4 regions of the Streptomyces sp. NBC_01429 genome follow, and region 4 is predicted to be linked to each of the others. Evidence: riboswitches for the same ligand, from Rfam matches in the RefSeq annotation. Region 4 holds a riboswitch; each other region holds the start of a gene.

Region 1 (4,829 bases), 2.5 Mb from region 4:
GCGCCACGTCGGCCAGCCGGTAGGCGGCCAGGGAGCGGGCGAAGTCGTCCTTGACGTGCAGCACGACCGGGGTCCAGCCGTCCGTGGAGAACTCGGCGTTGATCCCGTCGGCGACCCGCCGCACCTCGGCGGTGTAGTCGCGGTAGACCGCCAGGTCCTGCCGGGAGGGGTAGGCGAAGGCGACATGGACGACGCGCTCGCGCCATTCGGGGTGGTCCGTCAGGAGCTGCCGGTAGGCGAGCAGGCCGCGGACGATGTTCTTCGACAGCTCCGTACGGTCGACCCGGACGATGGTCTTCCGGTCCGTACCGTCCGGGGCGCTGCCGATCTGCCCGCGCAGGGTCACGATGCGCTCGTCCACGTCCGGCCGGTGCGCGCGCTCGCGCAGGAAGTCGGCGTCGGCGCCCAGCCCGTGCACGCCGACGCGCGTCTTGCCCGTACCGCCCAGCAGCTCCGCGCAGCACGCGGTGAAGGCGTCGGCCCAGCGCCGGGTCAGGAAGGCGGCGCGGTCGGCGCCCAGGATGCCGCGCAGGAGCTGGCGCGCGATGTCGTCGGGGAGCAGCCGGAAGTAGTCGACCGGCGCCCACGGGGTGTGCGAGAAGTGCCCGATCGACAGGTCGGGGCGCAGCGCGCGCAGCATTCCGGGGACCAGCGCCAGGTGGTAGTCCTGCACGAGGACGGCCGCGCCGTCGGCGGCCTCGTCGGCCAGGGCCTCGGCGAAGGCGCGGTTGTACGCCTCGTACGAAGCCCACTGGGCGCGGAACTCCGGGCCGAAGGACGGCTCCAGCGGGGTCTGGTAGAGCAGGTGGTGGACGAACCAGAGCGTCGAGTTCGCCACGCCGTTGTACGCGTCCGCGTACACCTCGGGCGGGATGCCGAGCATGCGGACGCGCTGCCCGCCGGTGTCCGCCGGGTCGAGCCTGCCGTCCAGCCGCCGCACGGCCTCGCGGTCGCCCTCGCCGAGCGCCGCGCACACCCACACCGCGTCCGTGTCCGGGCCGATGGCCGAGAGCCCCGACACCAGCCCGCCGCCGCCCCTCTTGGCCACCAGGGCGCCGTCGTCGCGCAGGGTGTACGAGACGGGGCCGCGGTTGGACGCGACGAGGACGCGGGCGGGCGGGGCGGGGTGCTCGGAGACCATGTGCCGAAACCTAGCCCGTACGGGAAACGCTCAAACGTACGGACGGTGGCGCACTGACGCCACCGGCCCTCGCCCCCGGCTGCCTCGCCGGCTCGTCGGTCAGTCGCGCCGGCCGCGCGTGGCGGCCACTGCCACCACCCCGGCTCCGGTCAGCGCGAGCGCCACTCCGCCCAGCAGCCACAGCCGCTCGGCGGAGGTCCCGGTCTGGGCCAGGGCGCTCACCGCCCACTGCTTCATGTCCATGAAGCGCGGGTCCATGAAGCGAGGGTCCAAGAGGTTCGGGGCGAAGAGGTTCGGGGTCAGGAGGTCGCTGCTCATGGAGCGAAAATCTAGACATTAGATATGAAAATCTACCGTTACGCCGCGCGTCCGGCCGGGTACTCCGCGATCTCCCGCACCGGCGGCCGCTCCTCCGTGTCCACCGCGTGCGTGCGCGGCGTGAACCCGTCCGAGCCCCGCTCGAACTGCGTCAGCCTCGGCCGCACCAGATGGCCCCGGGAGAGCCGCAGCTGCGCCGTACGGTAGATCGCGGCGGCCATCCGCCCCAGCGCCCGGTCGTCCTGGTGGCGGTGGCGCCGTACCCCGACGTCGACCTGGGCCAGCGCGTCGAGCCCCACCGTGTGCAGCGCGTCCACCAGGAGCCCCAGCTCCACCCCGTACCCCACCGGGAACGGCAGCCGCTCCAGCAGCGAGCGCCGCGCCGCGTACTCCCCGCCCAGCGGCTGTACGAAGCCGGCCAGCAGGGGCCAGTGCAGGTTGAGCAGCGGGCGCGCCACCAGCTCCGTCACCCGGCCGCCCTGACTGACCTGGCCCCCGGTCTGGGCGCCGGTCTGGCCGCCGGTCTGCCCGCCGAGTTGCCCGTCCTGCCCGGCGGGCAGCGCCAGCGGGCGGTCGTACATCGCCTTCACGAACTGCACATCGGGCTCGGTCAGCAGCGGGCCGACGATCCCGGAGACGAAATCCGCCGAGAAATCCCGCAGATCCGCGTCCACGAAGCACACGATGTCTCCGCGCGTCACCAGCAGCGACCGCCACAGGACCTCGCCCTTGCCGGGCAGGGCGGGCAGCCGCGGCAGTATCGCGTCCCGGTGCACCACCCGCGCCCCGGCCGCGGCTGCCACCTCGGACGTACGGTCGGTGGAGCCGGAGTCGATCACCACCAGCTCGTCGACCAGCCGGTTCTCCACCATCAGCTCGCGGCGGATCACGGAGACGATCTCCCCGACCGTCTCCTCCTCGTCCAGTGCCGGAAGCACCACACTCACGGTGGCGCCCCGGGCGGCTTTCGCCGCCAGCAACTGGTCGAGCGTACGGTCGGCGGCGGACCAGGAACGCCTGGTCAGCCAGCGTTCCACCTCTTCCAGCACGTTCGGTACTCCCTGCGCTGATCCATAAAACGTGATCCATCTCGCGGTGCGGACGACTATCTCAACCGTCCACTCCTTCGGTTACAGTCTTGAACAACACCGCTGACCACCGCATGCCGGGGTCAATAGGTGAAACACCTGATACATCCGAAACAGATGAAACAGGTGTCACAAACGCACCGGGCCCCGGGTCCGGCGCCATAGCGCTCATCCAGAGGGACTGAGGGAACGGCCCGTTGAAGTCCCGGCAACCCTCCCGCCGACCGCGAGGTCACGGTGGGGAAGGTGCCAATTCCGTCTTGTGGCGAAGTACGTCGCGAGGAAGATGAGGAGAAAGGGCCTCGCCATCATGGCTGTGCAGACCGTCCGGAGCACCAGCACCACCGTCGACCTCGGACCCGCCGCCGCACTCTCGTGCCGCGAATGCGGAGAGCGCTTCGACCTCGGCCCCATTTTCGCCTGTGCGAGCTGTTTCGGGCCGCTCGAAGTCGCCTACGACCTGCCGAGCGGCGGCCCCGACGAGCTGAAGAAGCGCATCGCCGAGGGACCCGACAACATCTGGCGTTACGCGCCGCTGCTGCCCGTCCCCGCCGACGTGGCCTCGAAGCCGAACATCAACCCCGGCTTCACCAAGCTCGTCAAGGCCGACAACCTCGCCCGTGAGCTGGGCATCACCGGCTCGCTGCACGTCAAGGACGACTCCGGCAACCCGACGCACTCCTTCAAGGACCGCGTCGTCGCCATCGCCGTCGAGGCCGCCCGCGTCTTCGGCTTCACCACGCTCTCCTGCTCCTCCACCGGCAACCTCGCCGGCGCCGTCGGCGCCGCCGCCGCCCGCGCCGGCTTCCGCTCCTGCGTGTTCATCCCGCACGACCTGGAGCAGGGCAAGGTCGTCATGGCCGCGGTGTACGGCGGCGACCTGGTCGGCATCGAGGGCAACTACGACGATGTGAACCGCTTCTGCTCCGAGCTGATCGGCGACCCGCTCGGCGAGGGCTGGGGCTTCGTCAACGTCAACCTCCGTCCGTACTACGGCGAGGGCTCCAAGACCCTCGCGTACGAGATCTGCGAGCAGCTCGGCTGGCGCCTGCCCGACCAGCTCGTCATCCCGATCGCCTCGGGATCTCAGCTCACGAAGATCGACAAGGGTCTTCAGGAGCTGATCAAGCTGGGCCTGGTCGAGGACAGGCCGTACAAGATCTTCGGCGCCCAGGCCGAGGGCTGCTCGCCGGTCTCCACCGCCTTCAAGGCGGGCCACGACGTCGTACGGCCGCAGAAGCCCGACACCATCGCCAAGTCCCTGGCGATCGGCAACCCGGCCGACGGACCGTACGTCCTGGACATCGCCCGCCGCACCGGCGGCGCCGTCGAGGACGTCAACGACGAGCAGATCGTCGACGCGATCAAGCTGCTGGCGCGTACCGAGGGGATCTTCGCCGAGACGGCGGGCGGGGTCACCGTGGGCGTCACGAAGAAGCTCATCGAGGCAGGGCTCCTCGACCCGACCCTCACCACCGTCGTCCTGAACACCGGCGACGGGCTGAAGACCCTCGACGCCGTGGCGCCGACGACCGGACCCACCGCGACCATCCGCCCGAGCCTCGACGCGTTCCGCGACGCGGGCCTCGCGGTCGGCTGACGCGACGCCCCGGGACCTGCGACCCGCAGGGACCCACGACTCCGAAACTTCCGCAGAAAGGCTGGGCATCCGTCATGAGCGTCAAGGTCCGCATCCCCACCATCCTCCGTACCTACACCGGCGGACAGGCCGAGGTCCCGGCGGAGGGCGCCACCCTCTCCGAGGTCATCCAGTCCCTGGAGAGCAGCCACCCGGGCATCGCCGCCCGCGTCCTGGACGACCAGGGCAAGCTGCGCCGCTTCGTGAACGTGTACGTGAACGACGACGACGTCCGTTTCGAGCAGGGCCTGGAGACCGCGACCCCCGCGGGCGCCGGCATCTCGATCATCCCGGCCGTCGCGGGAGGCTGACCCTCCGTACGCACGCCGTGCGCGACGCGTACTCCCCGTAACCGGCATGGCCCTCTCCGCACGAGAAGCGGAGGGGGCCATTCTGCATGGTTGAGCAGGATAGAGTGAGGGAAGGGCCCCCCGCCGATCGGAATCGGCGCACGCGAGAACGCGACAACATGGGGCCGAACTCCAGGTGGCCTTTGCGTGATAGGTGCGCTTTGCCCGGCCCGACTTGCCCTGGATCGCAGCGAATTCAACGCTATGCGAGTTCGGCCATGCCCAGATTTCCCCGCCGATTGCCCTGTTGCAGAGGGCAGTTGGGCAGATACATTCAGCCGCGGTCGACGCGT
Region 2 (4,829 bases), 280 kb from region 4:
GCGGCGACCTGGCGTACAAGCGGACCTACACCGACGGCGCGCTCTACGCGCCCGTCACCGGCTACAGCTCGCAGGTGTACGGCTCCACGCAGCTGGAGGGCATCTACAAGGACGTCCTCGACGGGACGGACACCCTGCTGAAGAACCCGCTCGACGCGCTCACCGGCAGACAGACCAAGCCGGGCGACGTCCTGACGACGATCGGCCCCTCGGTCCAGCGGGCCGGATACGCGGCGCTCGGCGGCAACAAGGGCGCGGCCGTCGCGATCGACCCGAAGACCGGCCGGGTGCTCGCGGTGGTCAGCACCCCCTCGTACGACCCGGCGAAGATCAGCGGCACGACGGACGGCGCCGCCTGGAAGCAGCTGACCGGCGACGCGGACAAGCCGATGGTCAACCGCGCGCTGCGCCAGCCGCTGCCGCCCGGCTCGACGTTCAAGCTGGTCGTCGCGGCGGCGGCGCTGGAGGACGGGCTGTACGGGTCGGTGGACGAGAGGACCGACAGCCCGGACCCGTACACCCTGCCCCACACGAAGACCGTGCTGGAGAACGAGAGCACGTCGGCGCCGTGCGAGAACGCCACCATCCGCACCGCCCTGCGCTACTCCTGCAACACCGTCTTCGCGAAGATGGCCGATCAGCTGGGGCAGTCGAAGGTCCGGGCGATGGCGGAGAAGTTCGGCTTCAACGACGCCGAGCAGGACGTGCCGGTGCGCGCCTCGCAGAGCGTGTACCCCTCCGGCATGGACGACGCCCAGACGGCGCTGTCGGGAATCGGCCAGTTCGACGTGACCGCCACCCCGCTCCAGATGGCGATGGTCTCGGCGGCGCTGGCGAACGACGGGCTGATGGCGGCGCCGCACATGGTGTCGAAGGTGGTGGACGGCAGCGGCGGCACGCTGCGGTCGTACCGGGACGGGGACACCACCCGGATCGTCTCCTCGGCCACGGCCGCGCAACTGCGCAGCGCGATGGTGACGGTGGTGGAGGACGGTACGGGGACGAACGCGAGGATCGCCGGGGCCGAGGTCGGCGGCAAGACGGGGACCGCCCAGCACGGCGTGGACAACGACGGGACGCCGTACGCCTGGTTCACCTCGTACGCGAAGGACGCGTCCACCGGCAAGGAGGTGGCCGTCGCTGTCGTGGTGGAGGACTCGGGCGCGGCGCGCTCGGAGGTCAGCGGCAACGGACTGGCCGCGCCCATCGCACAGAAGATGATGGCGGCGGCCCTGAAATAGCCACTTCCCCCCACCTCCTCCACACAACCGGCACAGCCACTCGTCGACCTGGACCACCCCTCATGTGATCCAGGTCATCTTTGGGGTTGGCCGAAATCAGTGTTACTTTTTCGTCGTCACGAGTCTCAGCGACAAGCCCCGGCTTGCTGAGCGGCAACCCTCCTTCTGCGGTGGGGTGCCCCGGGTGATGACACGGCTCCACGCGCACACCGATGTGCCGGGAGCAAGCGCGGACCTGTCGGCCAGGTCCTGGACCTGATGACGGGAGTACGGGATGACATCGCGATCAGCGCTTTCCGCCCCTCGCGTCCCCCGTACCACTCGCACCCCTCGTGCCTCGTGGCTCCCGTTCCGGCTTCAGCATGCGCGGCAATCGCCGTACTCACTCACCGCACGGAGGAGTTCTCCCTCATGAGATCTGTCCTGCCCCGCCCCGCACGTGCCCGCGGGCGCGGCTATCTGCTGGCCCTCGCATCGGCCGGCACCGCCACCGTCCTGACCGCCGTGGCCGGCTGCGGGGTCGACACGGGCGGCGGCTCCGACTCCTCCTCCGGCAGCGGGTCCTCGGGCGGCAAGGGCGAGCAGATCACCGTCACCGCGTTCGCGGGGGCGTGGGGAGACCTGTTCAAGAAGTCCTTCGTCGAGCCGTTCGAGAAGGACACCGGCATCAAGGTGAACCTCGTCTACGGCGCCGACTCCGACTGGGTCACCAAGCTGCGCGCGGCGGGCGGCTCCAACGCGCCGTTCGACGTCGTGGCCCTCACCCCCGGCTCGCTGCACCAGGCGGTCGGCGGCAAGCTCCTCCAGCCGCTGAAGACGGGCGATCTCAGCAACTGGAAGCAGCTCGACCCGGTGCTCACCCAGCAGTCGACGATCGACGGATCGTCGTACGGCGTGCCGCTGACCACCGGCTCCAACGGTCTGCTCTACCGCACCGACAAGATCAAGCAGGCGCCCAAGGACTGGACCGACATCTTCGACAAGAAGTTCTGCGGTCATGTCGCGCTGCCCCCGCTGACGTACAACGCGGGCCTGGAGTTCTTCTCCGCGCTGGTCTCCCAGGACGGCGGCAAGCTGTCCAACCCCGCCGATGTCGACAAGGGGTTCGAGAAGCTCGCCCAGCTGAAGAACTGCGTCTCGTCCTACCCGGCGGACGCGGGCAGCGTCTCCACGGTCCTCCAGAACGGCGACGCCTGGATCGTCCCGTTCTGGGACGGCCGCGCCTTCGCCATGGAGAAGGAGGGGCAGCCGATCGGCTTCACCTACCCCGCCTCCGGCGCGGTGGGCGCGCTGACCTCGTACTACGTGCCGAAGGGCTCGAAGCACACGGCCGCGGCCTACAAGTTCCTGGACTACCTCTCCTCCGCCGAGCACCAGAAGCCGTTCGCCGAGGGCACCTTCTACGGCGCGGGCAACGACACCATCGACTACGACCCCGCCTTCAAGGCCAAGGTGAAGTACGGCGAGGACGTCTACAAGAAGTTCACCTGGGTCGACTACAAGACCGCCACTCCGAAGCTGAACGAGTGGCAGCAGCGTTGGAACCAGATCTTCAAGTGAGCGGGAACCCCACAGTGACCAGCGACCGTGAAGCGGCCGGCGAACCGCCGGCGCCGCACACCCCGACCACCCCGCACATCGAGATCGAGGATCTCGCCGCCGGGTACGAGGGGCAGCGGGTGCTCGACGTCGACCGGCTCTCCATCCGGCGCGGCGAGTTCCTGTCGATCCTCGGCCCCAGCGGCTGCGGCAAGACGACCCTGCTCAACAGCCTGGCCGGATTCGTGCGTCCCACCGGGGGCCGGATCACGCTGGACGGGGTGGATCTCACCGATGTCCCGACCCACCGTCGGGGCCTCGGTCTGGTCTTCCAGAACTACGCGCTCTTCCCGCACATGACCGTCGCGGACAACGTCGCGTACGGGCTGAAGGTGCGGCGGGTGGAGCGCGCCGAGCGGGACGAGCGGGTCGCCGAGGCGCTGCGCCTCGTCGGTCTGGAGGCGTACGCGGGCCGTCGGCCCAAGCAGCTCTCGGGCGGCCAGCAGCAACGCGTCGCCGTGGCGCGGGCGCTGGCCACCCGGCCCGCCGTGCTGCTGCTCGACGAGCCGCTGTCGAACCTGGACGCCAAGCTGCGCCGCGAGATGCGGGTGGAGCTGCGGGAGCTCCAGCAGCGGCTCGGCATCACGATGGTCTTCGTCACGCACGACCAGGAGGAGGCCATGTCGCTGTCCGACCGGATCGCCGTGATGAACGGCGGCAGGGTCGAGCAGCTCGGCTCGCCCACCGAGGTCTACCGGACCCCGGCGACCCGGTTCGTCGCCGAGTTCATCGGCGCGGCCAACATCCTGGAGGGCACCGGCGCCTCCGACGGAACGCTCACCGTGGGCGCGGCACGGCTCGACTCGGGTCTGCCCTCGCTGGTGGACGGCGCGCCGGTCACCCTCGCCGTACGGCCCGAGCGGGTCGTGGTGGCCCCCGCCGGGGACGCGGGGACGGACCGGGCCGCGTTCCCCGCCGGGAGCGCCGCTCGCGGCTCCGGGATCGTCGGCTACCGGGCCTTCACCGGCGAGGCGTGGCAGGCGCAGATCGTCGTGGCGGAAGGCGTCGCGCTCAACGCCCGTACGGCGCAGGAGCCGCCGGCCGTCGGGGCCGCGGTGTCGTTCGGCTGGGGCCCGGACGACGTCATCCGGCTCGGTGACGTCCCCGGGGACGTCAGCGAGCCGCGGAGGACGGCCGTATGAGCGCGCCCGCGACCGCCCCCGCCGACAGGACCACGGGCAAGACCACCGCCGAGACCGCCGGGAAGACCGCCCGCAAGCGCTACGGCGTGCGCGGGCTGCTGCCCGTCACCCCCGTCGTCGTGTTCCTGCTGGCCCTGTTCGTGGTGCCGCTGGTGCGGGTGTTCTCGCTCAGCCTGCACCCGGTGGACGCGAACGGCTATCCCCTCGACGGCTACTCCTTCGTGCAGTACCGCAGGGTCTTCACCGAGTCGTTCTTCTCCGAGGCCCTGTGGCACAGCCTGTTCACCGCCCTGCTGGTGACCGCCCTGTGTGTGCTGCTCGGCTTCCCCGCCGCGTACGCGCTCTCCCGGGCCCGCAAGGGCGTGGTGCGCACGCTGCTGTTCGTGGCGGTCGTCTCGCCGCTGCTGACCAGCGTCGTCGTGCGCAGCTACGGCTGGGTCGTGCTGTTCTCGGCGAACGGGGTGGTGAACCGCGTACTGGTCGGGGTCGGTCTGCTGGACCAGCCCGCGCGCCTGCTGACCAGCTATTTCGTGGTGGTCGTCTCCATCGTCCACGTCATGCTGCCGTTCGCGATCCTGCCGCTGACCACCGCGCTGGGCGGGATCGACGACAATCTGCGCCGCGCCTCGCGGAGCCTGGGCGCCGGTCCTGTCCGTACCTTCTGGAAGGTCACCGTGCCGCTCAGCCTGCCGGGCATCGCGGTCGGCGCGACCGTGGTCTTCCCGCTGGCCATGGGCATCTACATCACGCCGCTGCTGGTCGGCGGCGCGAACCAGCCGCTGGCCGGGCTGCGGGTCTACTCGCAGATCACCAGCGTCTTCGACTATCCGGTGGCGGCGGCGCTCAG
Region 3 (4,829 bases), 5.5 Mb from region 4:
GAACTGGGTGGCCAGAGGGGTACGGACCAGTGTCACACTCGGTGTGCCCACCGAGGAGGAGCTGGCCGGGCTGGCGGACATGGACGCCGTGGTGGTCGCGCTGAAGTCCCGTACGGCGCCGGTCGCCGAAGCCGTCGGCGAGAGCGTGGCCGCGCTCGCGGCCCTGCGCCGGCTGGGCTGTGAGCGGATCTACGACAAGTACTGCTCGACCTTCGACTCCACACCGCGCGGGAACATCGGCCCCGTCGCCGACGCGCTGATGGCCGGGCTGGACACCGGGACCGCGGTGGTGGTGCCCTCCTTCCCGGCCACCGGGCGCACCGTCTACCGGGGCCATCTGTTCGTGGGCGACCAACTGCTCGGTGACAGCCCCATGCGCCACCACCCGCTGACCCCGATGACCGACTCCAGCCTGGTCAGGCTGCTCTCCCCGCAGACCACGCACCCCGTCTCCGCCGTCGGCCTGGACGTGGTCCGCGGCGATCCGCGCGCGCTGCGGGCGGCCCTGGACGCCGAGGCGGGCGACGGGCGGCGCTACGTGGTGGTCGACGCCATCGACACCGAGGACCTCACCCGGATCGCCGCGGCCACCGCACACCACCCGCTCGTCACCGGCGGTTCCGGGCTCGCCCTCGGACTGCCGTCGCGCGGCGCCCCGGCCGCCGGAGCCATGCCCGTGATCCCCGGACACCGCGTGGTGCTGGCCGGCAGCGCCTCGGCGGCCACCCGCGCCCAGACCGACGCCGCCCGCTCGGCCCTGCCCAGCCGCCGGCTCGATCTGGCCGCCCTGCGCGCCGACCCGGCGGCCGAGGTCGCCCGGCTGACCGACTGGGCCCGTACCAACTGGTCCGCGGCGCCCGGCGTGCCGGTCCTCGTCTACGCCGTCGGCTCGCTGTCGGACGTCGAGCGGCACACGCCCGAGGGGCTGCGCCCCGCCGCCGAGCTGGTGGAGGAGGCACTCGCCGACTGCGCCACGGCCTTCGCCGGGGCGGGCGCCCGGCAGTTCGTCGTGGCGGGCGGCGAGACCTCGGGCAGTGTGGTGCGCGCCCTGGGCGTGCGCCGCCTCGAACTCGGCCCGGCCCTCGCGCCCGGAGTCTCGTGGGCGCTGGGCTCGGCTCCGGACGGAGCCTCGTACAACCTCGCGCTGAAGTCGGGGAACTTCGGCGGGCAGTCCCTGTTCACGAGCGCCTGGGAGGAACTGGGATGAGCGACCCCCGCAGCGAACTCGTCGCCGCCGGACGCGCGTTGTCGGACGCCGGACTGAGCCCGGGAGCGTCCGGCAACCTCAGTGTGCGCGTCGGCGACCGCATATACATGACCCCCACCGGGTCCCGACTCGAAGCGCTGGACCCCGAGCGGCTGGCCGTGCTGGACGCCCGGGCGCCCCTGCACGAAGGCCATACGGCGGGGCCGCCACCGTCCAAGGAGTTCCCCCTCCACCGGGCCTTCTACCGGCGCGACCCCGCCACCCGCGCCGTCGTCCATCTGCACAGCGCCCACGCCGCGGCCTGCTCCTGCCTGCCGGCCTGGTCCCGCCGCAGCGCGCTGGCGCCCCTCACCCCGTACTTCGTCATGCGCGTGGGCCAGACCCCGCTGATCCCGTACGCGGCCCCCGGCGACCTGGACCAGGCGCGCCGGCTGGAGGAGCTGGGCTTCCCCTTCCACGCCGCCCTCCTCCAGAACCACGGCCCCATCACCGCCGGTGACACCCTCGCGCGGGCCGTGGACGCCGCCGTCGAACTGGAGGAGGTCGCACGGCTCACCCTCCTCCTCAAGGACACGGCCCCCCGTCTCCTCACCACCGAGGAGGCGACGGCCCTCGCCCACCGGTACGGCAGCACCTGGGAGGGCGCGGTGGACTGAGGCGGCGGGCGCGGAACGGTGGCGGCCCGGGAGGACGGCGATCCGGCCGTCGTACGGTCCTGGGCGCGCGCCGTTCCGCCCCGGCGGCAGTCTCGGTCCGGCCCCCAGCGCCGCGCCCGGGGCCGAAAAATCCGGCGGCCGAAAACTCCGACGGCCAAGCGGGAACAGATGGCGCGGTCGTGTTGCTTCAGATCCTGGCGACGTGAACACGACCCCGGAATCCGGGCATTGCGCGGGGCAGGTGGCCCGCGTAACGTTCGGGTCAGGTCATGAGTGTCAGCGTGAAGCCCTGGCTTGCTGACCGGCAACCCTCCCACCGCGGTGGGGTGCTCCAGGTGACGACCGGGCGGAGCCCGTCCGGGTTCCGCAAGCGCGAGACGGCGAGGCCCTGGGGCCCGCCGGAGACGGAAGGGGCGGAGGCGGACATGGTGTCACCCATCGCCCCGCTGCCCGCCAGGGTCCTGGCCCCGCGACGTCGCGTGCACCTTTACTCCCGGCCCCATATCGACCTCCAGCGTGTGGCCGGCGCGCTCTGTTGTTCCTGACCTGTTTCGCCGCCACCCGCCCCTCCCGATGAGGGACGGCGCTCTCCCACGGTCGATCAGGAAGGCACACTTCCGTGTCCTCGTCTTCTTCGCTGCCCTTTTCCCCGTCCTCCGCGCTCCACCTCGCCGTCGCCCTCGACGGCGCGGGATGGCACCCGGCCGCCTGGCGCGAGCCGGGAGCCCGGTCCCGGGACCTGTTCACCGCCGCCTACTGGGCCGACCTCATCGCCGAGGCCGAGCGCGGCCTGCTCGACTTCGTGACGATCGAGGACGGACTCGGACTCCAGTCCTCGGACCTCACGGAACCCGACGGGCGCACCGACCAGGTGCGCGGGCGGCTGGACGCGGTACTCATCGCCGCGCGCGTCGCCCCGCTGACCCGGCACATCGGGATCGTACCGACCGTGGTCGCCACGCACACCGAGCCGTTCCACCTCTCCAAGGCGATCGCCACCCTGGACTATGTGAGCTCCGGCCGCGCGGGCCTGCGGGTCCAGGTGTCGGGGCGGCAGAACGAGGCGGCGCACTTCGGCCGCCGCACGATCCCGCCCATCCGCTTCGGCGGGACGTACACACCGCGGGCGCGGGAAGCGATCGCCGAACTCTTCGACGAGGCCGCCGACTACGTCGAGGTGGTGCGCCGCCTCTGGGACAGCTGGGAGGACGACGCCGAGATCAGGTCCGTCCCCACCGGCCGCTTCATCGACCGCGACAAGCTCCACTACATCGACTTCGAGGGGCGGCACTTCAGCGTCAAGGGCCCCTCCATCACCCCCCGCCCGCCGCAGGGCCAGCCCCTCGTCACCGCGCTGGGACACGAGAGTGTGCCGTACCGGCTGATCGCGGGCTCCACCGACCTCGGCTACGTCACCCCGCACGACGCCGGCCAGGCCCGCGGCATCGTCGACGAGATACGTACCGAACGGGCCGGGACGGCACGGGCCGAGGAGCCCCTGCACATCTTCGGCGATCTGGTGGTCTTCCTCGACGACGACCCCGCCGCGGCGGCGGCCCGCCGGGACCGGCTGGACGGTCTCGCGGGACAGCCCTTCACCAGCGACGCGAAGGTGTTCACGGGCACACCGGCACAACTGGCCGACCTGCTCCTGGAATGGCAGCGCGCCGGACTCTCCGGCTTCCGGCTGCGCCCCGCCGTGATCGCCCACGACCTGCCGGCGATCACCCGCGGTCTGGTGCCCGAACTGCGGCGCCGCGACGCCTTCCGGCACACCTACGAAGCCGTCACCCTGCGCGGGCTGCTCGGACTGCCCCGCCCCGCCAACCGCTACGCCACCGCCTGAGCCGGAGGGAACACCGATCATGAGCAAGCCGCTCAAGCAGATACATCTCGCGGCCCACTTCCCCGGCGTCAACAACACCACCGTGTGGAGCGACCCCGAGGCCGGCAGCCACATCGAGTTCAGCTCCTTCGCGCACTTCGCGAAGACCGCCGAACGCGCCAAATTCGACTTCCTGTTCCTCGCCGAAGGGCTGCGCCTTCGCGAACAGGGCGGAAAGATATACGACTTGGACGTGGTCGGCCGCCCCGACACCTTCACCGTGCTGTCCGCCCTCGCCGCCGTGACCGAACGCCTCGGCCTGGCCGGCACCATCAACTCCACCTTCAACGAGCCCTACGAGGTGGCCCGCCAGTTCGCCAGCCTCGACCACCTCTCGGACGGCCGCGCCGCCTGGAACGTCGTCACCTCCTGGGACGCCTTCACCGGCGAGAACTTCCGCCGCGGCGGCTACCTCCCGCAGGAGGAGCGCTACTCCCGCGCCCAGGAGTTCCTGTCCACCGCGAACGAGCTGTTCGACTCGTGGCGCGGCGACGAGATCGTCTCCGACCCGGGGACCGGCGCCTTCCTCCGGGACGCCCGCGCCGGAGCCTTCGTGCACAAGGGGCAGCACTTCGACATCGAGGGGCAGTTCAACGTCCCGCGCAGCCCGCAGGGCCGCCCCGTGATCTTCCAGGCCGGCGACTCCGAGGAAGGAAGGGAGTTCGCCGCCGCCGGCGCCGACGCGATCTTCAGCCGGTACAGCACGCTCACGGAGGGCCAGGCGTTCTACACGGACGTCAAGAACCGCCTGGCGCGCCACGGCCGCGCCCACGACCAGCTGCTGATCCTGCCCGCCGCGACCTTCGTCCTCGGCGACACGGACGCCGAGGCCCAGGAGGCGGCCCGCGAGATACGCGGGCAGCAGGTCAGCGGTGCCACGGCGATCAAACACCTGGAGTTCGTCTGGAACCGCGACCTCTCCGGATACGACCCGGACGGCCCGCTCCCCGACATCGACCCGGACCTCGGCCGGCACAGCATCGCCCGCGGCCGCGCCCAGGTACGGATGTACCGCGACCCGCTGGCCACCGCCCGCGAGTGGCGGGAGCGCGCCGCCGCCAACAACTGGTCGATCCGGGAC
Region 4 (4,829 bases):
GGCTGCTCCACGATCCGTCACCCCACTACCCCTTTCGGGCGGCTCCCTCAGGAACCGGCGCCCGGCCTGTCCACCAGTTCGATCTGATCCACCGCGTTGCACCAACGGCAGCGCACCGACTCGATGGTCTCACTGACCACCTCGCGCTCCTCGACCGTAGGCTCCCCCGCCAGGTCCAGATGGACGTACTCGACGGCCTTCGACGACCGGGTCACGTCGAAACGGGTGAGATTCCCGCACAACGTGCAGCGCCACCGGGTGGTGGCCGTCGGCTGCGGAACCGTCGGAAGGGTTGCCATCGCGTCGTCCTCTTTTCGTCGTCCCTCGTGCGGTGCCCCGCGGCGCGCCGTCGAACCGCGGATCACACCCGGCAACCCTACGGCCTCGCGGGCACCACGCGGGGCGGCGAGGCACTCTGTACCGAAGGGTCCCGGTACGGCATGCTCTGTCGGTGATCACATGGCGGAGGGCGGCCGGCGTACCCGTGGTGACCTACGGGCTGATCGGCCTCTGCTGTCTGGCCTTCCTGATCGGCCCGGTGTCCGGCACGGGCCCCGGCTACGGCAGCGGCGACGCGCTCCTCGCCGCGCAGAGCGCGTATTTCGAACGGTGGGGAGTGATCCCCGCCGAGCTGCTGCACGGCTCCCCGCGCGCCCTGCTCACCCCGCTCACCGCGCTGTTCGTGCACGGCGGCTGGCTGCATCTGCTCGGCAACATGCTCTTCCTGCATGTCTTCGGGGCGATGACGGAGGAGCGGATGGGCCGGATCCGGTTCCTGCTCTTCTACCTCGCCGTCGGCTACCTCGCGCTGTTCGCCTACGCGGCGGCCAACGCCGACTCGCGGCAGACCCTGGTGGGGGCCTCCGGAGCGATCTCCGGAGTGCTCGGGGCCTTCCTGTACCTCTTCCCCAGGGCCCGCGTCACCAGCCTCTTCCCGTTCCTGCTCTTCCTGCCGCTGCGCTTTCCCGCCTGGATCGTGCTGATCTTCTGGTTCGCCCTCCAGTGGCTGGCCGCCCGGGACGCCGGAGAGGGGCCGGGGGTCGCCTATCTCGCCCACGTGGCCGGGTTCGGCGCGGGCTTCCTGTACGCCTGGGGGTGCTACTGGCGTACCGATAGAGTGGGCGCACAGACCGGGGCCACCGAGGGAGAACGCCAACCGTGATCACCGCGATCGTGCTCATCAAGACCAGCGTCGACCGGATCCCCGAGATCGCCGAGGCGATCGCCGCCCTGGAGAGCGTCAGCGAGGTCTTCTCGGTGACGGGTACGTACGACCTGATCGCCATGGTGCGCGTACCGAAGCACGACGATCTCGCCGATGTCATCCCCGGCCGGATCAGCAAGATCCCCGGCGTCGAGGCCACCGACACCCACGTGGCGTTCCGCACGTACTCCCAGCACGACCTGGAGGCGGCCTTCGCGATCGGACTCGACGCGTAGGACCGCCTCCGGCAGGGTCTCCGAGGGGGGTTACGCGGCGGCCGCGCCCCGGTCCGGCACGCAACGGCCGTCCTCCGTGCGGTAGTTCCAGCGCGCGCCGTCGCTGACCAGCTCGCGCACCGCCCGTACGAACCGCTCCACGTGCTCGTCCGGCGTCCCCGCCCCGAAGCTCACCCTGATCGCGTTGAGCGAGCGCGCGCCCGGCTCGGCCTCCGGCGCGCCGCACTCCCCCTGCTCCTGCGGGTCGCCGTCGAGCAGCGTCCGGACCAGCGGGTGGGCGCAGAACAGGCCGTCGCGCACCCCGATGCCGTACTCCGCGGAGAGCGCGGCGGCGAAGTGCGAGCTGTTCCACCCCTCGACCACGAACGACAGCACGCCGACCCGCGGCGCGTCGTCCCCGAACAGCGAGAGCACCTTCACCTCGGGCACCTCGGCCAGCCCCGCGCGCAGCCGGGCGACGAGGCGCTGCTCGCGGGCGGCCAGCGCGTCGAATCCGGCCTCCTCCAGCGCCTTGCAGGCCGAGGCGATCGCGTACACCCCGATGACGTTGGGCGAGCCGGCCTCGTGGCGGGCCGCCGTGGCGTGCCACTCGACCTCCACGCCGCCGTCGGCGCGGCGCGCCACCTTGCGGCTGGCGCCGCCGCCCGCGAGGTACGGCTCGGCGTCCTGGAGCCAGTCGGCCCGGCCGGCGAGCACCCCGGAGCCGAACGGCGCGTACAGCTTGTGCCCGGAGAAGGCGATCCAGTCCACGTCCAGCTCGGCGATGTCCACGGCGTGGTGCGGTACGAGCTGCGCGGCGTCGAGCACGATCCGGGCGCCGTGCCGGTGCGCGGCGGCGGCCAGCTCCCGCACGGGCCACAGCTCACCCGTCACATTGGACGCGCCCGTGACACAGACCAGCGCCGGTCCCCGGGAGTCGCGCGAGGCGAGCGCGCGCTCCAGGGTGGCGACGGCGGCGGCCGGGGTGCGGGGGGCGTCCAGGTAGCTCACCCGGGCGTCCCGCCAGGGCAGCAGCGAGGCGTGGTGCTCCGTCTCGAAGACGAACACCTCGCACTCCTCGGGAAGGGCCGCCGCCAGCAGGTTCAGCGAATCCGTGGTCGAGCGGGTGAAGACCACCTGGTCGTCCGGGCGGCAGCCGAGGAAGTCGGCGACCGTGCGGCGGCTGTTCTCGAAGAGGTCCGTGGACAGCTGCGAGAGGTAACCGGCGCCCCGGTGGACACTGCCGTAGTACGGGGCGTACGCGGCGACGTCGTCCCACACCCGCTGGAGCGCCGGGGCGCTCGCCGCGTAGTCCAGGGCGGCGTAGCCGACCTCGCCGCCGGTGACGAGCGGCACGGTCACGTCCCGTCCGAGCACCGGCAGCGGCGCGCCACAGGCGGGGTCGTCGGAGGGCTGGGCGGTCTGCGTGGCGGTGGCGGTGGCGTTCGGGTATGCGGACATGGCGGTATCTCCCGGCAGGACAAGGCGGAAAGGCGGCTTCAAGGACCCGCGGGCACGGCGAAAGCCGTGACGATCACGCGGGGAATGCCTCGACACACGGAGAACACCGTGCGGAGGATGTTGAAGAGGGGGCGTAGAAGCCCTAACGCATTCGCTTGCTCACGAGACTGCTCCCTTGAGGACCAGGACCCCAAAGGTGCGAGGGGTCCGCGCTTGCCGCAGACCTCGCTGCCTACGGCCTGGTCTTCACCCGGGGCACCCCGCCACGGACGGAGGGTTGCCGGACAGCGAGCCGGGGCCTAAATCGCTGTCACTCATGACCTTGGCCGAAAGTATGGCACAGCGTGCCGCACCGCCCAACAGATGTCCGCGATACGGGACGGGGCGGGTGCCGACCGGCACCCGCCCCGTCCCACCCGCTCGCCGTCAGGCGTTGCTCGCCTCGACCCAGCGCGCCAGCGAACGCCCCGCCGCGCCCGAGTCGATCGACTCCGCAGCCCGCGCGATCCCCGCCGCCAGCTGAAGCTCCAGCGGGTCGTCCGTCGGGTCCAGCGCCACCAGCGCCGCCGCCGAGTTGAGCAGGACGGCGTCCCGTACGGGACCGGTCTCGCCGGCCAGCAGTCTGCGGGCCACGTCCGCGTTGTACGAGGCGTCCGCGCCGCGCAGCGCCTCGACCGGCACCAGGGACAGGCCGACGTCGCGCGGGTCGAAGGGCTGCTCGGTGACGCTTCCGTCCCGGACGACCCAGATCCGGGAGGTCGCGGTGGTGGTCAGCTCGTCGAGCCCGTCGTCGCCCCGGAAGACCAGCGCGGACGAACCGCGCTCGGCGAGCACGCCCGCCATGATGGGCGCCATCCGGGCGTCGGCGACACCGGTCGCCTGGGCCCGTACCTTCGCGGGGTTGGTGAGCGGCCCCAGGAAGTTGAAGACCGTGCGGATCCCCAGCTCGCCGCGCGCGGCGGCCACCTGACGCAGCGCGGGGTGGAACTTCACCGCGAAGCAGAAGGTGATGCCCGCCTCCTCCGCGACCTGGGCGACCCGCTCCGGGGACAGCTCCAGATTGACGCCGAGCTTCCCCAGCACGTCGGAGGCGCCGCTCGCCGAGGACGCGGCCCGGCTGCCGTGCTTGACGACCTTGGCACCGGTGCCGGCGACCACGATCGAGGACATGGTGGAGATGTTGACGGTCTTGGCGCCGTCGCCGCCGGTGCCGACGATGTCGACGGTCCTGCCGGGCACCTCGATGACCCTGGCGTGCTCGTACATCGCCCGGACGAGGCCGCTGATCTCCTCGACGGTCTCGCCCTTGGCCCGCAGTGCCACCGCGAATCCGGCGATCTGCGCGTCGGTGGCCGCGCCGCTCATGATCCGGTCCATCGCCCAGGCGGTGGCGTCGGCGCTCTGGTCGGTGCCGTTGAGCAGCGTGTCCAGGACGACCGGCCAGGTGCGGGCCGACACGGTGTCGCCTCCGACGGGGGTAACAGCGCTCATCGCTCGCTCCTGGGGTCCGGGACGGGTACGCGGACCCCCTGGGGGTCCGGTAGCAGCCTATCGGCGTACGCCCTGCCCGGCGGACGACCGACCGCACTGCGGACAGGCCGCGTGCCGGACGGGGACCGGGAACGCCGAGGGCCCCGGCCGGCCCCCCTCGCGGGGAGACCGGGCCGGGGCCCTCGGTGGTGGCGACCTCGGTGAGGCCGGGTGGGATCAGTGGTGGCCGTGGCCGCTCTGGATCTCCTTGTACTCCTCCGCCGTGGGCTTCGGCAGCTGGTTTCCCTCGCCGTAGTAGCCCTTGCTCAGCTTGACCCTGAGCTTCTCGACGGGCGACACCTTGCGCTCCACACCGTTCTCGTCGACCGTCGGGCCGATCTCGGCGGGCGTGTACTGCTCGTGCGCGGTGAGCTTGTGCAGCGCCGCCGGGTCGAGCGGTGCGTGGACCTCGATGAACT

What was found. Region 4 has a riboswitch for S-adenosylmethionine ahead of OG627_RS26165 (aminotransferase class V-fold PLP-dependent enzyme). Riboswitches for the same ligand answer to the same signal wherever they lie in the genome.
Region 1: another riboswitch for S-adenosylmethionine. It lies ahead of thrC (threonine synthase); the one in region 4 lies ahead of OG627_RS26165 (aminotransferase class V-fold PLP-dependent enzyme).
Region 2: another riboswitch for S-adenosylmethionine. It lies ahead of OG627_RS27420 (ABC transporter substrate-binding protein); the one in region 4 lies ahead of OG627_RS26165 (aminotransferase class V-fold PLP-dependent enzyme).
Region 3: another riboswitch for S-adenosylmethionine. It lies ahead of OG627_RS35415 (putative leader peptide); the one in region 4 lies ahead of OG627_RS26165 (aminotransferase class V-fold PLP-dependent enzyme).

Annotation. Positions count from the first base shown of each region.
Region 1 is NZ_CP109599.1:3,434,216-3,439,044, reverse strand. It holds gene OG627_RS14650 (alpha,alpha-trehalose-phosphate synthase (UDP-forming)) at 1-1,141, opposite strand, end outside; gene OG627_RS14645 (hypothetical protein) at 1,241-1,459, opposite strand; gene OG627_RS14640 (glucosyl-3-phosphoglycerate synthase) at 1,498-2,508, opposite strand; SAM riboswitch class I at 2,713-2,840, shown strand; gene thrC (threonine synthase) at 2,858-4,147, shown strand; gene OG627_RS14630 (ubiquitin-like small modifier protein 1) at 4,222-4,497, shown strand.
Region 2 is NZ_CP109599.1:6,231,471-6,236,299, reverse strand. It holds gene OG627_RS27425 (penicillin-binding transpeptidase domain-containing protein) at 1-1,241, shown strand, start outside; SAM riboswitch class IV at 1,356-1,477, shown strand; gene OG627_RS27420 (ABC transporter substrate-binding protein) at 1,653-2,801, shown strand; gene OG627_RS27415 (ABC transporter ATP-binding protein) at 2,816-3,982, shown strand; gene OG627_RS27410 (ABC transporter permease) at 3,979-4,829, shown strand, end outside.
Region 3 is NZ_CP109599.1:448,785-453,613, reverse strand. It holds gene otnK (3-oxo-tetronate kinase) at 1-1,207, shown strand, start outside; gene OG627_RS02065 (class II aldolase/adducin family protein) at 1,204-1,863, shown strand; SAM riboswitch class IV at 2,129-2,242, shown strand; gene OG627_RS35415 (putative leader peptide) at 2,289-2,408, shown strand; gene OG627_RS02060 (LLM class flavin-dependent oxidoreductase) at 2,483-3,709, shown strand; gene OG627_RS02055 (NtaA/DmoA family FMN-dependent monooxygenase) at 3,729-4,829, shown strand, end outside.
Region 4 is NZ_CP109599.1:5,947,992-5,952,820, reverse strand. It holds gene OG627_RS26185 (NYN domain-containing protein) at 1-11, opposite strand, end outside; gene OG627_RS26180 (hypothetical protein) at 48-299, opposite strand; gene OG627_RS26175 (rhomboid family intramembrane serine protease) at 452-1,162, shown strand; gene OG627_RS26170 (Lrp/AsnC family transcriptional regulator) at 1,159-1,440, shown strand; gene OG627_RS26165 (aminotransferase class V-fold PLP-dependent enzyme) at 1,471-2,880, opposite strand; SAM riboswitch class IV at 3,085-3,202, opposite strand; gene trpD (anthranilate phosphoribosyltransferase) at 3,307-4,371, opposite strand; gene qcrB (cytochrome bc1 complex cytochrome b subunit) at 4,588-4,829, opposite strand, start outside.